DNA from 2 places in the Flaviflagellibacter deserti genome. Region 1 is predicted to be linked to the other one. Evidence: riboswitches for the same ligand, from Rfam matches in the RefSeq annotation. Region 1 holds a riboswitch; the other holds the start of a gene.
The links. Region 1 has a riboswitch for cobalamin ahead of metE (5-methyltetrahydropteroyltriglutamate--homocysteine S-methyltransferase). Riboswitches for the same ligand answer to the same signal wherever they lie in the genome.

Region 1 (4,152 bases):
GAACGCGAACATGTCGCCGGCAATCCGCACCCGCTGCCGCTTCAGGCTCTCGATGTGCATTTCCACCCGTCCGGCGGCGGCATTGTAGAAGGCCAGATGACGGAAATGGGCGAGATCGATCTCGCCATGCAGTTCGCGGTTGATGCGGGCGAGCAGATTGAGATTGAACGCAGCGGTGACGCCCTGTCGGTCGTTATAGGCCGCGTGCAGAACGGCCGGATCCTTCTTCAGATCGACGCCGACCACGAAGCCAGCGCCCGCGCCGAGCGTGCCGGCGGCCCGGCGCAGGAACGCTTCCGCCTGGTCGGGTGTGAAATTGCCGATGGTCGAGCCGGGGAAGAAGCCGATGCGCCGGCGGCCGGAGATTATGGTCGGTAGCGCGGCGTCCTGTGTGAAGTCCGTCTCGACGGGATGCATCGGCACGTCGGGATAGTCGAGCCGGAGCCGTTCGACGGCCTCGATCATATGTTCGCCCGAAATGTCGATCGGCACATAGGCCGGATGCCTCATTGCACCGAGCAGGAGCCGGACCTTGGTGCTGGAGCCGGAGCCGAATTCGATCAGCGCCGCCTTTTCTCCGGCGAAGGCCGCGATGTCGTCGGCATGGTCGCGCAAAATGCCGATTTCGGTGCGCGTCGGGTAATATTCCGGCAGTTCGCAAATCCGGTCGAACAGCCGCGAACCCTCGGTGTCGTAGAAGTATTTCGCGGGCAGTGTCTTCTGGCGGAGCGTCAGGCCGCGCATCACGTCGTCATAGAAAGCCGAACGGCCCTCGACCGGGGGGAGTGCATCAGGATCGAGCCTGAGCATTGCTGCGAGATCCGGCGACATCACGCATCCTCCGCGAGGCGAAGCCCGGCGAATGGCCAGCGCTGGTGGGGGTAGAAAAAGTTGCGATAGGTCGGACGAATGTGACCGTCAGGTGTCGCGCAGCACCCGCCGCGCAGCACCATCTGGTTCGACATGAACTTGCCGTTGTACTCGCCGATCGCGCCGGGCGCGGGCTTGTAGCCGGGATAGGCGATGTAGGGGCTCGAGGTCCATTCCCAGACATCGCCATACATCTGCGCCGGATGGTCCTGCGACGCAGGCGCGGCAAGCGGACGGAGCGCGCCGGAGCCGACGAAATTACCGGTCTGCGGCAGGTTCCGGGCGGCGATTTCCCATTCGGCTTCGGTCGGGAGGCGCTTCCCCACCCAGCGGGCATAGGCGTCCGCCTCGTAGAACGAGACATGGACGACCGGCGCGTCGGGATCGACGCGGTGCTGGCCGGAGAGCGTCATCGCCTCCCAGCCGTGGCTGGTCTTTTCCCAATAATAGGGCGCCGAGTACTCGCCGTTCTTCACCCGAGCCCAGCCGTCGGCGAGCCAGAGATCCGGGCGCGCATAGCCGCCGTCCTCGATGAAGGCGATCCACTCGGCATTCGTCACCGCGCGCGAGGCGAGGCGGAACGGACGCAGCAGGACTTCGTGGCGCGGGCTCTCGTTGTCGTATGAGAAGCTCTCACCCGTATGGCCGATCTCGAACACCCCGCCCGGATAATCGAACCATTTCAGCGGCTCGGCGGCACGCGCGACCTGCGCCTTCCACGGGCGATAGGCCGGCCTGAGCGGGTTCGCCGCGAACAGGTTCAGGATGTCCATCAGGATCAGTTCCTGGTGCTGCTGCTCATGGTGGATGCCGATCTCGACGATCGGCTCGATCTCCGCCCACAGTCTCTCGTCGGCACCCTGGATCAGATCATCCATGGCGCGTGTGACATGATCGCGATAGTCGGCGACCTCGGCCACGGTCGGACGGGTGATCAGGCCGCGCTCGAAGCGGTTATGCCTAGGGCCGGCGGCCTCGTAATAGGAGTTGAAGAGGAACGGGAACTGCGGATGCACGACCTCATACTTCCTCATGTGCGGCACGAGGAGGAAGGTCTCGAAGAACCAGGAGACATGGGCGAGGTGCCATTTTGTCGGGCTGCAATCCGGCATCGACTGCACGGTCTGGTCTTCCGGCTGCAGACCGCGGGCAAGTTCCTCGCTTTGTGCTCGAACGGTCTGGAAGGCTCGATGGAGTTCGCCCGCCCGCGATCCGCGAGCGGATCGCTGCTCGCCTCGGCTGTCGTTCATACGGATCCCCTTCGTCTGTGCGCGCCTTGAGAGCTTCAACTCTCGGAGGGCCGAGAGGTTCACTTGGGGCCGGAATCGGCAGGCACAAGGCGACCAAGGTCGTTGAGTCTCGATATAAAGAAATCTCTATATCCTTATTGACTAATATCGAGACTCGCGGCATCGTACCGTCACCGTGGTCTGCGGGCGCCTGCCCGTGGCTAAGAGGGAATCCGGTTCAGCGCCGGAGCTGCCCCCGCAACTGTAGGCGGCGAGCTTCTGTCGAATGTGTCACTGCCGCTCGCGGCGGGAAGGCCAGGCAGCAGCCGCGACCCGCGAGCCAGGAGACCTGCCACGGTGAGATAGATGTCCACGGGCGGGGTGTCCCGGCGGGCCCGCTCTGCCCTGCGCGCCGCAAGCTCGCCGGAATGCGTGCCCATGCTCGGCCCCACGCCTCTCAAGTGAGGTTAGCCGCATGTCCATTGTCACCGCGTCGCTCGGATTTCCGCGCATCGGCCCCAGGCGCGAACTGAAATCCGCCCTCGAAAGCTCCTGGTCCGGCAAGACCGACCAGGCCGCGCTCGTCGCCTCCGCGAAAGACATCCGCGCCGCGAACTGGCAGCGGCAGAAGGCGCTGAAGAGCGTCGCGAGCAACGACTTCTCGCTCTACGACCATGTCCTCGACACCTCGGCCATGGTCGGCGCGATCCCGGCGATCTACGGCTGGAAGGGCGGCCCGGTTTCGCTCGACACCTATTTCGCGATGGCGCGCGGTGCGCAGGGCGCGGCGGTCTGCGAGCACGGCCATGTCCACGAGACCGGCAAGGGCGTGCCGGCGATGGAAATGACCAAATGGTTCGATACCAACTACCACTACATCGTTCCCGAATTCGTCCGTGGTCAGGAATTCGCGCTGTCGACCTCCAAGGCGGTCGATGAATTCCGCGAGGCCAAGGCGCTCGGCATCCACACCCGCCCCGTGCTGGTCGGCCCGGTCACCTTCCTGAAGCTCGGCAAGTCGAAGGACGAGACGCTCGTCCCGCTGTCGCTCCTGCCGGGCCTGGTGCCGGTCTATGTCGAGGTGCTGAAGCAGCTCGCGGCCGAAGGCGCGGACTGGGTGCAGATCGACGAGCCGGTCCTCGTGCTCGACCTCGACGATTCCGAGCGCGCGGCGATGTCGCTTGCCTATCAGCACATCGCGGCGGCGCTGCCGTCGTCGCTCAAGGTCCTCGTCGCGACCTATTTCGGCGAACTCGGCGACAATCTCGATCTCGCGCTCGATCTGCCGGTCGCGGGCCTGCATGTCGACCTCAAGCGCGGCGCCGGCCAGATCAACGATGTCCTCGACCGCGCGAGGGGCGACCTCGTTCTGTCGCTCGGTGTCATCGACGGCCGTAATGTCTGGCGCGCCGATCTCGAAGCGGTGCTCGACCAGCTCGAGCCGATCATTGAGGAGCGCGGCGAAGACAAGATCATCGTCTCGGGCTCGTGCTCGTTCCTTCACGTGCCGATCGATCTCGACCAGGAGACGAAGCTCGATTCCGACGTGAAGACCTGGCTCGCCTTCGCGGCGCAGAAGATTGAGGAACTATCGATCCTGGGGCGCGCGCTCGACGGCGGCCGCGCCAGCGTTGTCGAGGAGCTGAAGTCATCGTCCGAGGCCGCGCGTGCCCGCACGAAATCGCCGAAGATCCACGATCCGGCGGTGAAGGCGCGCATGCAGGCGCTGACCCCTGACCACGCGAAGCGCGTCGCCTTCGCCGAGCGCCGCGAGGCCCAGCGCGCGGCGTTCAACCTGCCGGCGTTTCCGACCACGACGATCGGCTCGTTCCCGCAGACCGAAGAGGTTCGCAAGGCGCGCGCCGCCAACGGCAAGGGCGCGCTGTCCGATGCCGACTACGCCGCGTTCCTCCGCAAGGAGACGGAAGCGGCTGTCCGATGGCAGGAGGAGATCGGCCTCGACGTCCTCGTCCACGGTGAGTTCGAACGGAACGACATGGTGCAATATTTCGGCGAGCAGCTCTCCGGCTACGCCTTCACCCAGCATGGCTGG
Region 2 (4,152 bases), 230 kb from region 1:
CATGGGCGTAGGGCAGAAGCTGGCGGATGCGCCGCGTGCCCTCGATGAACTCGATCGCGTAATTGTTGTGCTCCTCGATGCCGGTCGCGATCGCGAAGATATTGGGATCGAAGATGATGTCTTCCGGCGGAAAGCCGACGACGTCGGTCAGCAGCTTGTAGGAGCGTTCGCAGATCTCGACCTTGCGGTTGGCGATGTCTGCCTGCCCCTGCTCGTCGAAGGCCATGACCACGACCGCCGCGCCATAGCGCAGGATCTTGCGGGCATGTTCGAGGAATATCTCCTCGCCTTCCTTGAGGCTGATCGAATTGACGATCGACTTGCCCTGGACGCATTTCAGGCCGGCCTCGATGACCGACCATTTGGATGAGTCGATCATCACCGGCACGCGGCTGATGTCCGGCTCGGCGGCGAGCAGGTTCAGGAAGCGGACCATCGCCGCCTCCGAATCCAGCATCGCCTCGTCCATGTTGATGTCGATGACCTGCGCGCCGCTCTCCACCTGCTGGCGGGCGACCTGCAGCGCGGCGTCGAAATCGCCGTTCAGGATCAGCTTCTTGAACCTCGCCGAGCCGGTGACGTTGGTCCGCTCGCCGATATTGATGAAACTCGCGGTCTGCTCGCTCACGCCTGGGCCTCGAATGCTTCCAGTCCGGACAGGCGAAGCTTTTTGTCACGCACCGGGATTTCGCGCGGCGACAGGCCATGGACGCGCTCGGCGATGGCGCGGATATGGCCGGGCGTCGTGCCGCAGCAGCCGCCGACGATATTGACGAGGCCGTCCTTGCCCCAATTGTGCAGATGGCCGCCGGTCGTCTCCGGCTCCTCGTCGTACTGGCCGAATTCGTTCGGTAGGCCGGCGTTCGGATAGGCCGAGACCAGCGTGTCGGCGACGCGGGACAGCTCTGCCACGTAAGGCCGCATCTGGTCCGCTCCGAAGGCGCAGTTCAGGCCGATCGAAAACGGCTTCACATGCTTCACGGAATTCCAGAATGCTTCCGTCGTCTGGCCGGAAAGTGTGCGCCCGGAGAGGTCGGTGATCGTGCCGGAGATCATAATCGGCAATTCGACACCGAGCTCGTCGAACAATTCCTGCACGCCGAACAAGCCGGCCTTGGCGTTCAGCGTGTCGAAGATCGTTTCGACGATGAGGATGTCCGAGCCGCCTTCGATGAGGCCTCGCGCAGCCTCTCGATAGGCTTCGCGCAGCTCGTCGAACGTGACGTTGCGATATCCGGGATTGTTGACGTCGGGCGAGATCGAGGCAGTGCGGCTGGTCGGGCCGATCGCGCCGGCAACGAAGCGCGGAGAGCCGGTCTCTTCCGCCACCTCGTCTGCGGCCTCGCGGGCCAGGCGCGCGCCTTCGAAGTTCAGCTCGTAGGCGAGGTGTTCGAGCTTGTATTCGGCCTGCGAGATTGTGGTCGAGTTGAAGGTGTTGGTCTCGATGATATCGGCGCCGGCTTCGAGATACTGGCGGTGGATGCCCTTGATGACGTCCGGCCGGGTGATCGTCAGCAGGTCGTTATTACCCTGCAGATCGATCTCATGATCGACGAAGCGTGTGCCGCGGAAATCCTTCTCGGTCAGCTTGTGTCGCTGGATCATCGTGCCCATCGCGCCATCGAGAATGATCACGCGGGTGCGGGCCAGTTCGTCCAGAAGGGCTCGGCGCTGTTCACGTAAAGACATAAAGATTTCCGCATATGCTGCGACGCGAGGCCGCAAAATGGCGTTTCTTCGCCTGTGCCGCAAGGGTTTGGCCTCAATAAGTCCGAGGATCAAGTCCGGCGGGCCGATTAACGCGGCGTTTGCATCTGTGGCGAAATTGTGAATTCTTGGGCCTGACGGTTCCCTTCGGGGATCAATAGGGAATGCGGTGTGGGTTCGCCCGAAGCCGCGGCTGCCCCCGCAACTGTAAGCGGCTGGGTCTCGCCACATGCCACTGGGCTCGCCCGGGAAGGCGGCGCGATCTTTCAACCCGCGAGCCAGGAGACCTGCCGTCAGCATGGTCATGCGCGAGAGCGTCGGACGGGGTGTGCCGATGGTTGTCTGACCGCTTCCGCTCGTTCGAGCGGCGGCCCAGGCTTCGCTCGCGGTGATGCACCATTTGGCGCCGCCGCCCGAGGTCTTGATGTCCCGCGTTGTCCTGCTTGCATCCGTCGCCTGTCTTGCGACCGTTTCTGCCGTTTCCGCACAAACGATTCCCGAACCCGCGAAGCCGATCGAGCTCGAGCCGATCGTCGTCACGGCGAACCGAACGGACACGCCTGCCAAAGAGGTGGGTAGTGCGGTTACTGTGATCACGCGCGAGGAGTTGGAGCAGAAGCAGATCCGCCTTGTGTCGGACGCGCTCAGAAGCATGCCGGGCGTCGCGGTGAATCGGGTCGGACCGGCTGGCGGACTGACACAGGTCCGCATACGCGGCTCGGAAGGCAATCAGACCCTCGTCCTGATCGACGGCATGGAGGTCAACGATCCGGCTGGCGGCAGCGAGTTCAACTTCGCCCATCTTTTGGCCCAGGACATCGATCGCATCGAAGTCCTGCGTGGCCCGCAAAGCGCACTCTATGGTTCGGATGCGATCGGCGGCGTTATCAACATCATCACCCGTCGGGGCGACGGTCCACCGCGCGGTTCGGTCTTCGTCGAAGCCGGCAGCCGGGGCACGGTCGAGGGCGGCGGCTCGATCAGCGGCAGCACCGACCGGGTCGATTATCTGATCGGCGGCGTCGGCCTGCGCACCGACGGCTTCTCGGCCGCTTCCGAATGGCGGGGCAATACCGAGAAGGATGGTTACGATAACGGGACCGTTTTCGGGAAGTTCGGCTTTCAGGCGACCGACAATCTCCGGTTCGACGTGGTCGGCCGCGCCGTCGATTATTACTCCGAAGGCGACGACGAGGCGTTCGGCAGCGGCGCCTACGACTTCAAGAACGATGTCGACGGCGATGAATTCTACGGCCGGGCGCAGGCGAAGCTCGATCTGTTCGAAGGACGCTGGCAGCAGATCGTCGGCGCGCTCCGTACCGGTCATAGCTACGACTATCTGTACGACAGCTTCCCGCCGACGAAGTTCGACGGCTTGAAGACCAAGTTCGACTACCAGAGCAACGTCTTTGCCGAGACGGGCGAGCTTTCGCACACCTTCACCTTCGCCGCCGATCACGAGAAGGACGAGGCGACGACCGAGAGCAGCTTTTCGAGCTTCGACAAGTCGCTGGAGCAGACCGGCCTCGTCGGTGAATACAAGCTCGGCGCATGGGACCAGTTCTTCGTCACCGGCAGCGTCCGTCACGACTTCAACGACGGCTTTGAGGATGCGACCACCTTCCGCATCACCAGCGCCTATATCGTCGAACAAACGGGGACAAAGCTCCGCGCTTCCTACGGAACCGGCGTCAAGAACCCGACCCTGTTCGAACTCTACGGCCAGACGCCGACCTTCATCCCCAATCCGAATCTGAAGCCGGAGGGCGCGAAGGGCTGGGATGTCGGCTTCGACCAGCCGGTGTTCGGCAACGACCTTGTCGTCAACGTGACCTATTTCGACCAGCGGATCGACGATCTGATCCAGCTTCAGGGCCTCACCGTCGTCAATCTGCCGGGTGAATCAAAGATTCACGGCGTAGAGTTCGGCCTGTCGGCAACGCCGATCGACAATCTCACGCTGCGCGCGTCGTACACCTGGCTTCAGGGCGAGGACGCCCAGGGCGTGGAACTGATCCGCCGCCCGTCCAACTCGGCGAGCTTCGATGCGAACTACGCCTTCCTCGATGGTCGCGCGAACGTCAATTTGGGTGTCGTCTACAACGGCACGCAGGACGACCTGCCGTTCTGGCGTCCGGTCGTAGAACTCGACGACTTCGTCCTCGTGAATCTGCGTGGTGGCTACAAAATCGACGAGCACACGGAGGTCTATGCCCGGGTCGAGAACTTGCTCGATGAGGAATACGAGGAGGTCTACACGTTCGGTGGGACTGGCCGCACCGCGATTGCCGGCGTGAGGGTCAGCTTCTGACGCCGCGACGATGGGTCCGATGCCGCGAATCCTGTCGTCGGTGTCACTTCGAAAGGCGAGGCGGACGGTTCCGGGCTGCGATACAGTCCGGAACGCCGCCTCGGCCCCAGTGTGCGTAAGAGCGTGAAATGAAG

Region 2: another riboswitch for cobalamin. It lies ahead of ACFPFW_RS16940 (TonB-dependent receptor plug domain-containing protein); the one in region 1 lies ahead of metE (5-methyltetrahydropteroyltriglutamate--homocysteine S-methyltransferase).

Annotation. Positions count from the first base shown of each region.
Region 1 covers NZ_JBHSJF010000008.1:31,524-35,675, reverse strand. The annotation lists gene egtD (L-histidine N(alpha)-methyltransferase) at 1-831, opposite strand, end outside; gene egtB (ergothioneine biosynthesis protein EgtB) at 831-2,120, opposite strand; cobalamin riboswitch at 2,280-2,470, shown strand; gene metE (5-methyltetrahydropteroyltriglutamate--homocysteine S-methyltransferase) at 2,575-4,152, shown strand, end outside.
Region 2 covers NZ_JBHSJF010000008.1:257,312-261,463, forward strand. The annotation lists partial or broken gene metH (methionine synthase) at 1-1,689, opposite strand, end outside; cobalamin riboswitch at 1,829-2,016, shown strand; gene ACFPFW_RS16940 (TonB-dependent receptor plug domain-containing protein) at 2,132-4,018, shown strand; gene ACFPFW_RS16945 (cob(I)yrinic acid a,c-diamide adenosyltransferase) at 4,147-4,152, shown strand, end outside.